Regions from separate parts of the Allobosea beijingensis genome, predicted to be linked through region 3. Evidence: riboswitches for the same ligand, from Rfam matches in the RefSeq annotation. Region 3 holds a riboswitch; each other region holds the start of a gene.
What was found. A riboswitch is a leader RNA that binds a small molecule or an ion and turns the genes downstream of it on or off. The one in region 3 is predicted to bind thiamine pyrophosphate.

Region 1 (3,268 bases), 2.5 Mb from region 3:
CCCCGGCACGGCTCCGCAACCTGGCGCTGCCACTCCGGCGCAGCCCGGCGCGGCTCCGGGGCAGCCGCCTGCCGGACCTCCCGGCCAGCCGCCTCAGCGTGAAGGCCGCCGTGGCGGCATCTCGCCGGGCGTGGCCGGTGCGATCGGCCTCGGCGCCGGCGTCCTCGGCGGCATCATGGCGACGCAAGGGGCGCAGCGCTTCGAGGATATCCGCAGTCGCCGCGAGGAACGGCGCGAGGGTGACGTCACCGTCATCCGCGAGCCCGGCCGCACCATCATCCGCGACGATGACGGCCGTGCCATCATCCGCCGCGACGAGGACCAGCGCTTCCGTGATCTCGGCTGGCAGGGCCGTTCCGAGCGCCGCGGCGACGAGAACCGCACGGTCTTCGAGCGGCCGGACGGCACGCGCATCGTCACCGTCACGGACGAGGAGGGCCGGCTGATCCGCCGCACCCGCGTCGACCGCGACAACCGCGAGGTGATCATCATCGACAACACGCTGCGGGACCGTCCGGGGCGCTTCGCCGACGATGTCGTCGTGCTGCCGCCGCCGCCGCTGCCGATCCCGCGCGAGCGCTATATCGTCGACGCGGACCGGGCCGACGAGAACCTGATCTACGAGACGATCACGGCTCCGCCGATCGCCGCGATCCCGCGCCGCTACACGCTGGACGAGGTCCGCTACTCGCCGGACCTGCGCGCCCGCATGCGCAGCGTCGATATCGACACGATCAATTTCGACTCCGGCTCATGGCAGGTCGGGGCCGATCAGGGGCGCCGCCTCTCTGTGATCGCGGATTCGGTGAAGCGCGCCCTGCAGCGCTCGCCGAACGAGGTCTTCCTCGTCGAGGGTCACACCGACGCGGTCGGCGCCGATGTCGACAATCTCTCGCTCTCCGACCGGCGTGCCCAATCGGTCGCGGAGATCCTGACGCGCGACTTCCAGATTCCGCCGGAGAACCTGACGACCCAGGGCTATGGCGAGCAATATCTGAAGGTGAACACGCAGGAGGCCACACGCGAGAACCGGCGCGTCACGCTCCGGCGCATCACGCCGCTGCTGAGCGGCCAGAACCAGTAGCGATCGGGTCGAGCCGCTTTCCAGGCGGCACCGCTCTTCCGCAGGCGCAGGGAACAGTCGTTTCCTGCGCCTGTTTCGTTTCCGGAGGAATGGCCGAAGGGAGATGCCGTCATGAAAAAGTTTGTTCTGGTTCTGGCCGGATCACTGATCGCTAGCTCACCGGCAATTTTGCCCGGACAGGCGCAGACTGTTTCGCCTCCGACCAAGCAACGGGCGCCCGGCGTGCCGCTGGCGCCGCGATCGGGAGAGGCCGCCCGCCCGCCGGCGGCCAATAGCGCCGCGCCCCGCGACGAGAAGCGCGGCACCAGCGAGGACAAGGCGCAGACACCTGTCAGGCCTGACCGCGACCTGCCGATGCCGAAGCCGGTGCCTTCGATCATTGCACCTTGAGCGACCGGGTTGAGGATTTGGTAGGGTTGCCGGGCTAGGGTGCCCGCCATGAGCGACGCCGTTTCCCTCGCCACCAACATCCTGACGATGCAGGCAGCCTCGACGCAGCAGGCGCTCTCCATCGAGATGCTCAGGCAGAATGCGCAGGCCGAGCAGGGGCTCCTCGCCATGCTCCAGCAGAACGTCGAGCAGACGCAAGCGACGTTGCCGGCCGGGCAGGGCATGCTGGTCGACCGGACCGCCTGAGCCATTCCTTCCAATCCTATGGGAGCTTCGCTGAGCCCGTTGCCAAGCGGCGGCGCTGCGCCTAACCTCGTCTGCGTTCCGAGGGGTGCCCGAAAGGGCTGAGACGGCTTTCGAAGCCGAACCCATCGAACCTGATCCGGGTCATACCGGCGGAGGGACTGGAACGCGGCGCGGCCTTGGCCTGCACCCGCATCACAGCGCTTGAACCGCTTCGACGCCGGATCTCCTGACCTTTACCAAGGAGGAGATCCCCATGAATGCCCACACCAAACCTCAGAAGAACAGCGTCAAGACCGCGCCCAAATTCTCGGCCCCGACCGGCGTGACGACCGGGCCGATCATCGGCTCGCGCAAGATCTATGTCGCGGCGCCCGAGCATCCCGAGATGCGCGTGCCCTTCCGTGAGGTCGTACTGACGACCGATGCAGAGCCGCCGGTGCGCCTCTACGACCCTTCAGGCCCCTTCACCGAGACCGACGCGAAAATCGACCTCAACGCCGGCCTCGTCCAGCCGCGCCGCGCCTGGCTCGATGCGCGCGGCTTCGATGTGGTCGTGGGCCGTGCCGTCACCGCAGCCGATAACGGCAACATCTCGGCCGAGCAGCTCGTGCCCGCTTGCCCGGCAGAACGTCCGATCCTGCAAGCCAGGCCCGGCCAGCTCACGACGCAGTACGAATTCGCGAAGGCCGGTATCGTCACGCCCGAGATGATCTATGTCGCGCATCGCGAGAATCTCGGCCGCGCCGCCATGCTCGAAGGCGCGCGCGAGCGCCATGCCGATGGCGAGAGCTTCGGCGCCAATGTGCCGGAATTCGTCACGCCGGAATTCGTCCGCGAGGAGATCGCGCGCGGCCGCGCCATCATCCCGGCCAATATCAACCATCCCGAGCTGGAGCCGATGGCGATCGGCCGCAATTTCCTGGTCAAGATCAACGCCAATATCGGCAACTCCGCCGTCACCTCCGGCGCGGCCGAGGAGGTCGAGAAGCTGGTCTGGGCGATCCGTTGGGGCGCCGACACGGTGATGGACCTCTCCACCGGCCGCAACATCCACAATATCCGCTCCTGGATCCTCAGAAACTCGCCGGTCCCGATCGGCACGGTGCCGATCTATCAGGCGCTGGAGAAGGTCGGCGGCGATCCGATCAAGCTCGACTGGGAGGTGTTCAAGGACACGCTGATCGAGCAGGCCGAGCAGGGCGTCGACTATTTCACCATCCATGCCGGCGTGCGCCTGCCTTACGTTCCGCTGACCGCCAATCGCGTCACCGGCATCGTCTCGCGCGGCGGCTCGATCATGGCGCGCTGGTGCCTGGCGCATCACAAGGAGAGCTTCCTCTACGAGCGCTTCGACGAGATCTGCGGGATCATGCGGCGCTACGACGTCTCGTTCTCGCTCGGCGACGGCCTGCGTCCGGGTTCGATCGCCGATGCCAACGACCGGGCCCAGTTCGCCGAACTGGAGACCTTGGGCGAACTCACCAAGATCGCCTGGGACAAGGGCTGTCAGGTCATGATCGAGGGCCCCGGCCATGTGCCGATGCACAA
Region 2 (3,268 bases), 1.4 Mb from region 3:
CGGCGCGGATGGCGAGCGCGAAAGCTTCCGCCATCGCAGCGGGATCGCCGGCCTTGGCGACGGCGGTGTTGAGCAGGATGCCGTCATAGCCCATCTCCATCGCCTGCGCGGCATGGGAGGGCAGGCCGATTCCGGCATCGACCACGAGCGGGATATCCGGGAAATGCTGGCGCATGCTGCGCAGGCCATAGGGGTTGTTGAGCCCCCTGCCCGAGCCGATCGGCGCTCCCCAGGGCATCAGCACCTCGCAGCCGGCATCGAGCAGGCGCCCGCCAATCACGAGATCCTCGGTGGTGTAGGGAAAGACCTTGAAGCCGTCACGGCTCAGGATGCGTGCGGCCTCGACCAGCGCGATCACGTCCGGCTGGAGCGTGTCGTCCTCGCCGATCACCTCGAGCTTGATCCAGTCCGTGCCGAAGACCTCGCGCGCCATCTGCGCGGTGGTCACCGCCTCCTTGACGGTGTGGCAGCCGGCCGTGTTGGGGAGAACCTTGACGCCGAGCTCGCGGATCAGCGCCCAGAAACCCTGACCGGACCCACCCGCCGATTCCCGGCGCAGCGAGACGGTGACGACCTCAGTGCCGGAGCGCTTCACCGCCTCGGCAAGAATGGCCGGCGACGGATATTGCGCCGTACCCAGGAAAAGCGGGTTCTGCGGTTCGAAGCCATAGAAGGACGCCATCTCAGCCTCCCTGCATCGGGGCTACGATCTCGATACGGTCGCCCTCGCTCAGAGCCGTCTCGGCGCGCTTCCGGGCCGGCACGAAATCGCCGTTCACCGCGGTCGCGACGATGCGGCCGCCAAAGCCCAGTTCGGCCAGCGCCTCGGCCAGCGTCTTGGCCGCGACGGTTTGGGGCGCGCCGTTAAGCAGCAAGGTCATGCAGCATCTCCGGTCTGGCTTGCGGGTTAAGCACGGCCTCCGCCGCCATCCGCGCCATGGCGGGGCTCAGCAGGAAACCGTGACGATAGAGCCCGTTGACATGGATCACCCGGCCGCGGCGCGTCAGCCGCGGCAGGTTGTCCGGAAAGGCCGGGCGGGCATCGGTGCCGATCTCGACGACCTCCGCCTCGGCGAAGGCCGGATGCAGCGCATAGGCCGCGCCGAGCAATTCCAGCATGGCGCGGGCGGAGACACGGCGGCGCTCGCCGCTCTCGATCATGGTCGCGCCGACCATGAACAGCCCGTCGGCACGAGGCACGATATAGAGCGGGATGCGCGGATGCAGCAGCCGAACCGGCCGCGACAGGCGGATCTCGTCGCTGCGCAGCAGCAGCATCTCACCCTTGACACCGCGCAGATCGGGCAGGACATCACGCGCCGCCAGCCCCCGGCAGTCGAGGACGATATCGGCATCGAGATCGGCGGGTTCCACGGCACGGTCGAAATGGATCGCGGCCCCGTTCGCGACCAGCCGCTCGGCCAAAGCGGCGATCGCCTGGCGCGGATCGAGATGGCCTTCGCCCACGAAGAACAGCCCGCGCGAGAAACGTCCTGCGAGATCGGGTTCGAGCCCGGCGATGGCCTCGCCATCGATCTCCTCGAAATGGCTGGTGCGCTGGCCGAAACGACGCAGCTCGGAGCGATCCCGGCTCGGCGCCACGACGAGCGTGCCACTGCGTACGACGCCGCCGGCATGGCGCTCCCACCAGTCGGCGGCCTGCTGCCCGAGCCGGATCACCGGCTCCTCGGCGCTCTCGCCCTCGCACCAGGGCGCGAGCATGCCGCCGGCGAACCAGGAGCAGGCCTCGGCGCCGACGCGCGGGCCACGCTCATGGATGGTGACTTGCGCACCGCGCGCCAGCAACTCCGCCGCGCAGGCCAGGCCGACGACGCCGGCTCCGACCACTGCGATGTTCAAGCCCGACTGAGGGCGTTCCGCTGTCATAGTCTTCCCTGCTCCCGGGAAGGCAGCGGCCTGGGGCACGAGCACGGTGTCTGCCGAAGACCGTTCCCTTCGCCGGCATTACCCGGATCAGGTACGATGGGTTGGCGCGAACACGCCTCTCAGCCTCTCGGCACCCCAACGGACGGCTTCAATCTAGTGGTTGCCCGGCAGCGGAGCAAGGCGAGCCGGCGCAAGGCTCTCTTGCGGCAATTCCAGCCCTGCGATGGCAGCTCCGGCGTTCTCAAGCTCTCCCTTACCAACGGAGTGCTCGGCGAGCCCTTCGGACGCATGCACAAGAGAGGCAAAGGAAGTTGCCGACAAGGCTTGTCAAACGGCTCTGCAATCGGGCATAGAGCCTCTCGCCGGAGACGTGGCCGAGAGGCTGAAGGCACTCGTTTGCTAAATGAGCATACCCCACAAGGGTATCGAGGGTTCGAATCCCTCCGTCTCCGCCACTCTTTTTTCCTTTTATTTTTCAGTCGCTTAGCTTGGAAGTTGTGAGCGATTATGTAGCAAAAGTGTGAGTGCTTTTGTGTAGCGCTGCGCCGGCTTGCGCCCTCTCCCAGCATCCCTAAAATCATGCGGACACATAGGGGGAAGGTGTGCCGTTCTCATCGCTGACTGATTCTCGCGATCTGGCGCTTGCTCAGGCCGCATTGGAAGCGGTGTGGGCCGAGATCAAGCCGGACGTGCCGCCGCTCAATGTGGAGCGCGAGCGAACCCGCCTCGCCCACATCATCGCTGGCCTCGCCCATGCGGCGCTCGATCAAGAGAACTTGAAGCGCGCGGCATTGGAGCGCTATCGCGAGCGACCCTAGACGTTGCTTCTAGCGTCGGCGGATGTAGGTGGCTTTCCAGCCGTCCGTCTTTGGCAGGCCGTTCTGACCTCTCGGTGAAAGGTGCGCTCGCGCTGCCGGACGCATGATCGCCCATACGACGAAGGCGCCCACAATCGTTCCCGCGATGAACTCCATGGCGCTCTACCTATTGTCTGAAGCTGGTCGGCGTCTTTGCAATCGCGGCGGCAGCGCTCGCCTCTCCCAACTGCTTGGCTAGTTCGGCGGCAGCCTTCGGACCAAGGGCAATTGCGATCCGCGAGGCCGGGCCTGATCGGACTGCCAACTCAAGCTTGACCACAACCTCATTCGGTCCTTGTCCGACTTGGAATCCTAGCACTCTGTGAGCAGCAACAGTGTCATCAGCCATGGTGTCCCCCATTTTTTATGAAGACATAATTGCGGGTGCCGGCAGCCGTCTAGAGGACTCAAATCAAAAGCACGCCGATCTGCACCGGCGGCCTTCATGTCGTAAATCGCCCTGGGCTGTAGGCGGTGCGGGTGCGAACGCTTACACACTCCATATCGTGTCCACAGCGATAGTG
Region 3 (3,268 bases):
GGGCTATGCCGCTGACGAAAGGCCGGAAGGATCGTGGAACCGCCGGCCGCCTCCAGGGCCGACGCAAATGCCGCGTCATCCTGACTATTGGACGGGGAGCTGAAATCCACGTCGAAGACGACATCGCTGACACCCGCCTTTTCGAGCGCCTGCAGCAGCTTAGCGTGAACGCTGCGCGGCCAGGGCCACTGCCCAATTGCGGAGATCGACGGCGGATCGATTTCAACGAGCGCGATAGTGGCGGAGGCGGGCCGGGTCAGCAGACCGTAGCGCAGATCGATCAGTCGTTCCCGTAGCCAGCCATGCCCGCCTGACAGCACGAGGGCAGAGAGCACGATCCCGACCAGCAGGTGGATACGCAGACGCGACATCTTCTTCCCCCGTGCGCCGGAAGCCAGCCTGGCTACTTCTTGCCGTTTCCGTTGCCGTTCCCGTTGTTCCCGTTCCCGTTGTTGCCGCCGTTCCCGTTGTTCCCATTCCCGTTGCCGTTGTTGCCCCCGTTTCCGTTGCCGTTCCCGTTGGTCCCATTCCCGGTGCCGTTGTTGCCCCCGTTTCCGTTGCCGTTCCCGTTGGTCCCATTCCCGGTGCCGTTGTTGCCCCCGTTTCCGTTGCCGTTCCCGTTGGTCCCATTCCCGGTGCCGTTGTTGCCCCCGTTTCCGTTGCCGTTCCCGTTGTTCCCATTCCCGTTGCCGTTGTTGCCCCCGTTTCCGTTGCCGTTCCCGCTGTTCCCATTCCCGTTGCCGTTGTTGCCGCCGTTTCCGTTGGATCGCCCCGGCGATCTCGCGGGTCGCGGCATAGACATAGGACAAATCGGCGAAGCCGTCGCCGCGGCGCGAGGGCGTGCCGACCGCGATGAACACCGCATCCGCGTCCGCGACGGGCCCGGCGAGATCGGTGGTGAAGGACAGGCGCCCCGCCGCCGCGTTGCTGCGCACCAGTTCCGACAGGCCGGGCTCGAAGATCGGGATCTCGCCGCGCTTCAGCGCCGCGACCTTGGCCTCGACCTTGTCGACGCACACCACGTCATGCCCGAAATCCGCAAAGCAAGCCCCGGAGACCAACCCCACATAGCCAGACCCAACCATTACGATCTTCATCGGTCACTCCCTGGAGCCGCCTCTTCATGGCAACTCGTGGATTGCTGTTCGCATGTGCGGCATAGCGCAATCCCCGCAAAACCGGAATTGGCTTCTTCCCGACGGCCCGCCGCGTCGATCTCTGCCATCGCCGTGACGTCGTATCGTTATCGCTTGACAGCGGGGCCCGCCGCTCGTCATCTGCATCCGTTCCCAGGGGGGCCTCGCTAGGAGGCTGAGATTCCGCCGGCCGGGCTTTCGAGCCCAAGCAACGCGGTGACCCTCCGAACCTGATCCGGATCATACCGGCGTAGGGATGCGGGACATGCGGCCGTCACAGGCCCTGATTCCAGCTTGCGCTCGTGATCCTCCAGCGATCGACGCTCCCGGCCTGGCCGCGCGTCCGAACGGAGTGGGTTTAAGTGACGCAAGCCGAGATCATCGCGGCGCTATCGGCGTTCATCGCGCTTCCCGACGCGTCGGAAGCCGAATTCGAGGCGATGGCGCTCAAGGTCTTCGCCTATCAGTTCCGCAACAACGAGCCCTATAAGCGCTTCTGCCTGCAGCGCGGCCGCACGCCGCTTTCCGTCCGGCACTGGCGCGCTATCCCGGCCGTACCGATCACCGCCTTCAAGGACCTGACGCTGAGTTGCAGCCCGCCTGAGCAGGCAAGCCACGTCTTCATGACCAGCGGCACGACGCAAGGCATTCGCGGCCGCAGCTATCACCCGACGCTCGACGTCTGGAAGCGCTCGATGCTGGTGAATTTCCGCGCGCGCTTCATGCAGGGCCGCGAGCGCATCCGCATGGGCATTCTCTTCCCGAACGAGACGGAGCTGCCGAATTCTTCGCTCGCCACCTATCTCTCACTCGCCAAGCGCGAATGCGGCACGGCGGATTCCGAGACCTTCATCAATTCGGCCGGGCTCGACCTGGACGGGCTTCTGTCGGCGCTGGAGCAAGCGGAGACAAGCGGCGAGCCCTACGCCCTGCTTGGCGCGAGCTATTCCTTCGTGCCCGTGCTGGACGCGCTCGCCGCGAGCGGCCGGCGCTTCGCCCTGCCGGAAGGCAGCCGCATCCTCGATACCGGCGGTTTCAAGGGCCAGTCGCGCGAGTTGGGACCGGACGAGTTCTATGACGGGCTCGCCAGCGCCTTCGGCGTGCCGCGCGCGTCCTGCATCAACATGTACGGGATGACTGAGCTCAGCTCGCAGCTCTATGACGACGGCAACGCCGTCTGCCCGTCCGTGAAATCCGGACCACACTGGATCCGCAGCCGCGTGGTCGATCCGCTGACCGGGGCTGACCTGCCTCAAGGCCAGCGCGGCGTGATCGTCCATCACGACCTCGCCCATTTCAACTGCGTCGCGGCGATCCTGACCGAGGATGCCGGCGAGATCGTGCCCGGCGGGTTCAAGCTGCTCGGCCGCGTCGATGGCGAGGCCTCGAAGGGCTGCTCGGTCGCGGTCGCCGAATTCCTCGCGGCAGCACGGGGCTGACCACGGTGATCGAGCATGCGGGCCACCTGCCGGGCCTGAATCGCGAAGCACTGCGCTGGCGCGAAGTCAGCCACAGCGCCTGGGGCGAGAGTGCCGTCATCGCGCTGCCGGAACTCGACGAAGCGCAGGCGGCAACGCTCTGCGCGCATGTGCGCGACAATGCCCGCGCCCGGCTGAAGCGGATGGAGACGGCCCGCATCGTCGCCGCGATCGATGCCGCCATCGCGCGCCTGCTCGATCGCACGCACCCGCTGCGGCGCAAGGCCGAGCACCTGTTGCCGATCGTCACCGGCTATGATCGCGAGACGGTGCGCCTCGGCCTGACCGGCTATCTCAAGACCTTCCGCAAGCCGCAGCTCCAGCGCTTCCTGGCGGAGGATTTCGCCAATCCCGCCGTGCTCGACGGTTTCCAGCCGACGCCCAAGGGCGGTTATCTGCGCGCTCATGGTCCGCAGCTCCTGCTGCATGTCTGGGCCGGCAATGTCCCGGCGCTCTCGCTCTGGAGCCTGATCTGCGGATTGCTGGTCAAGGCCGGCAGCATCGGCAAGCTCGCCTCGGCCGAGCCGCTGACGGCCGGATGGTTCGCCAGCCTGCTCGCAGAGGTCGATCCCGAGATCGGCGAATGCCTCGCCATCACCTGGTGGAAGGGCGGCGAGGCGACCACCGAGCCGATCTTCCTGCGCGAGGCCGAAA

Region 1: linked by a shared signal. The riboswitch ahead of thiC (phosphomethylpyrimidine synthase ThiC) and the one ahead of Q9235_RS25215 (LuxE/PaaK family acyltransferase) in region 3 are both predicted to bind thiamine pyrophosphate.
Region 2: linked by a shared signal. The riboswitch ahead of thiO (glycine oxidase ThiO) and the one ahead of Q9235_RS25215 (LuxE/PaaK family acyltransferase) in region 3 are both predicted to bind thiamine pyrophosphate.

The regions. Positions count from the first base shown of each region.
Region 1 is NZ_CP132359.1:2,691,474-2,694,741, forward strand. Features, by position in the region: gene Q9235_RS12970 (OmpA family protein) at 131-1,084, shown strand; gene Q9235_RS12975 (hypothetical protein) at 1,196-1,474, shown strand; gene Q9235_RS12980 (hypothetical protein) at 1,523-1,720, shown strand; TPP riboswitch at 1,792-1,896, shown strand; gene thiC (phosphomethylpyrimidine synthase ThiC) at 1,974-3,268, shown strand, end outside.
Region 2 is NZ_CP132359.1:1,042,368-1,045,635, forward strand. Features, by position in the region: gene Q9235_RS05080 (thiazole synthase) at 1-682, opposite strand, end outside; gene thiS (sulfur carrier protein ThiS) at 684-881, opposite strand; gene thiO (glycine oxidase ThiO) at 865-1,860, opposite strand; TPP riboswitch at 1,935-2,035, opposite strand; tRNA gene Q9235_RS05095 (tRNA-Ser) at 2,252-2,342, shown strand; gene Q9235_RS05100 (hypothetical protein) at 2,490-2,705, shown strand.
Region 3 is NZ_CP132359.1:5,240,461-5,243,728, reverse strand. Features, by position in the region: gene Q9235_RS25220 (EAL domain-containing protein) at 1-1,097, opposite strand, end outside; TPP riboswitch at 1,282-1,411, shown strand; gene Q9235_RS25215 (LuxE/PaaK family acyltransferase) at 1,499-2,575, shown strand; gene Q9235_RS25210 (acyl-CoA reductase) at 2,581-3,268, shown strand, end outside.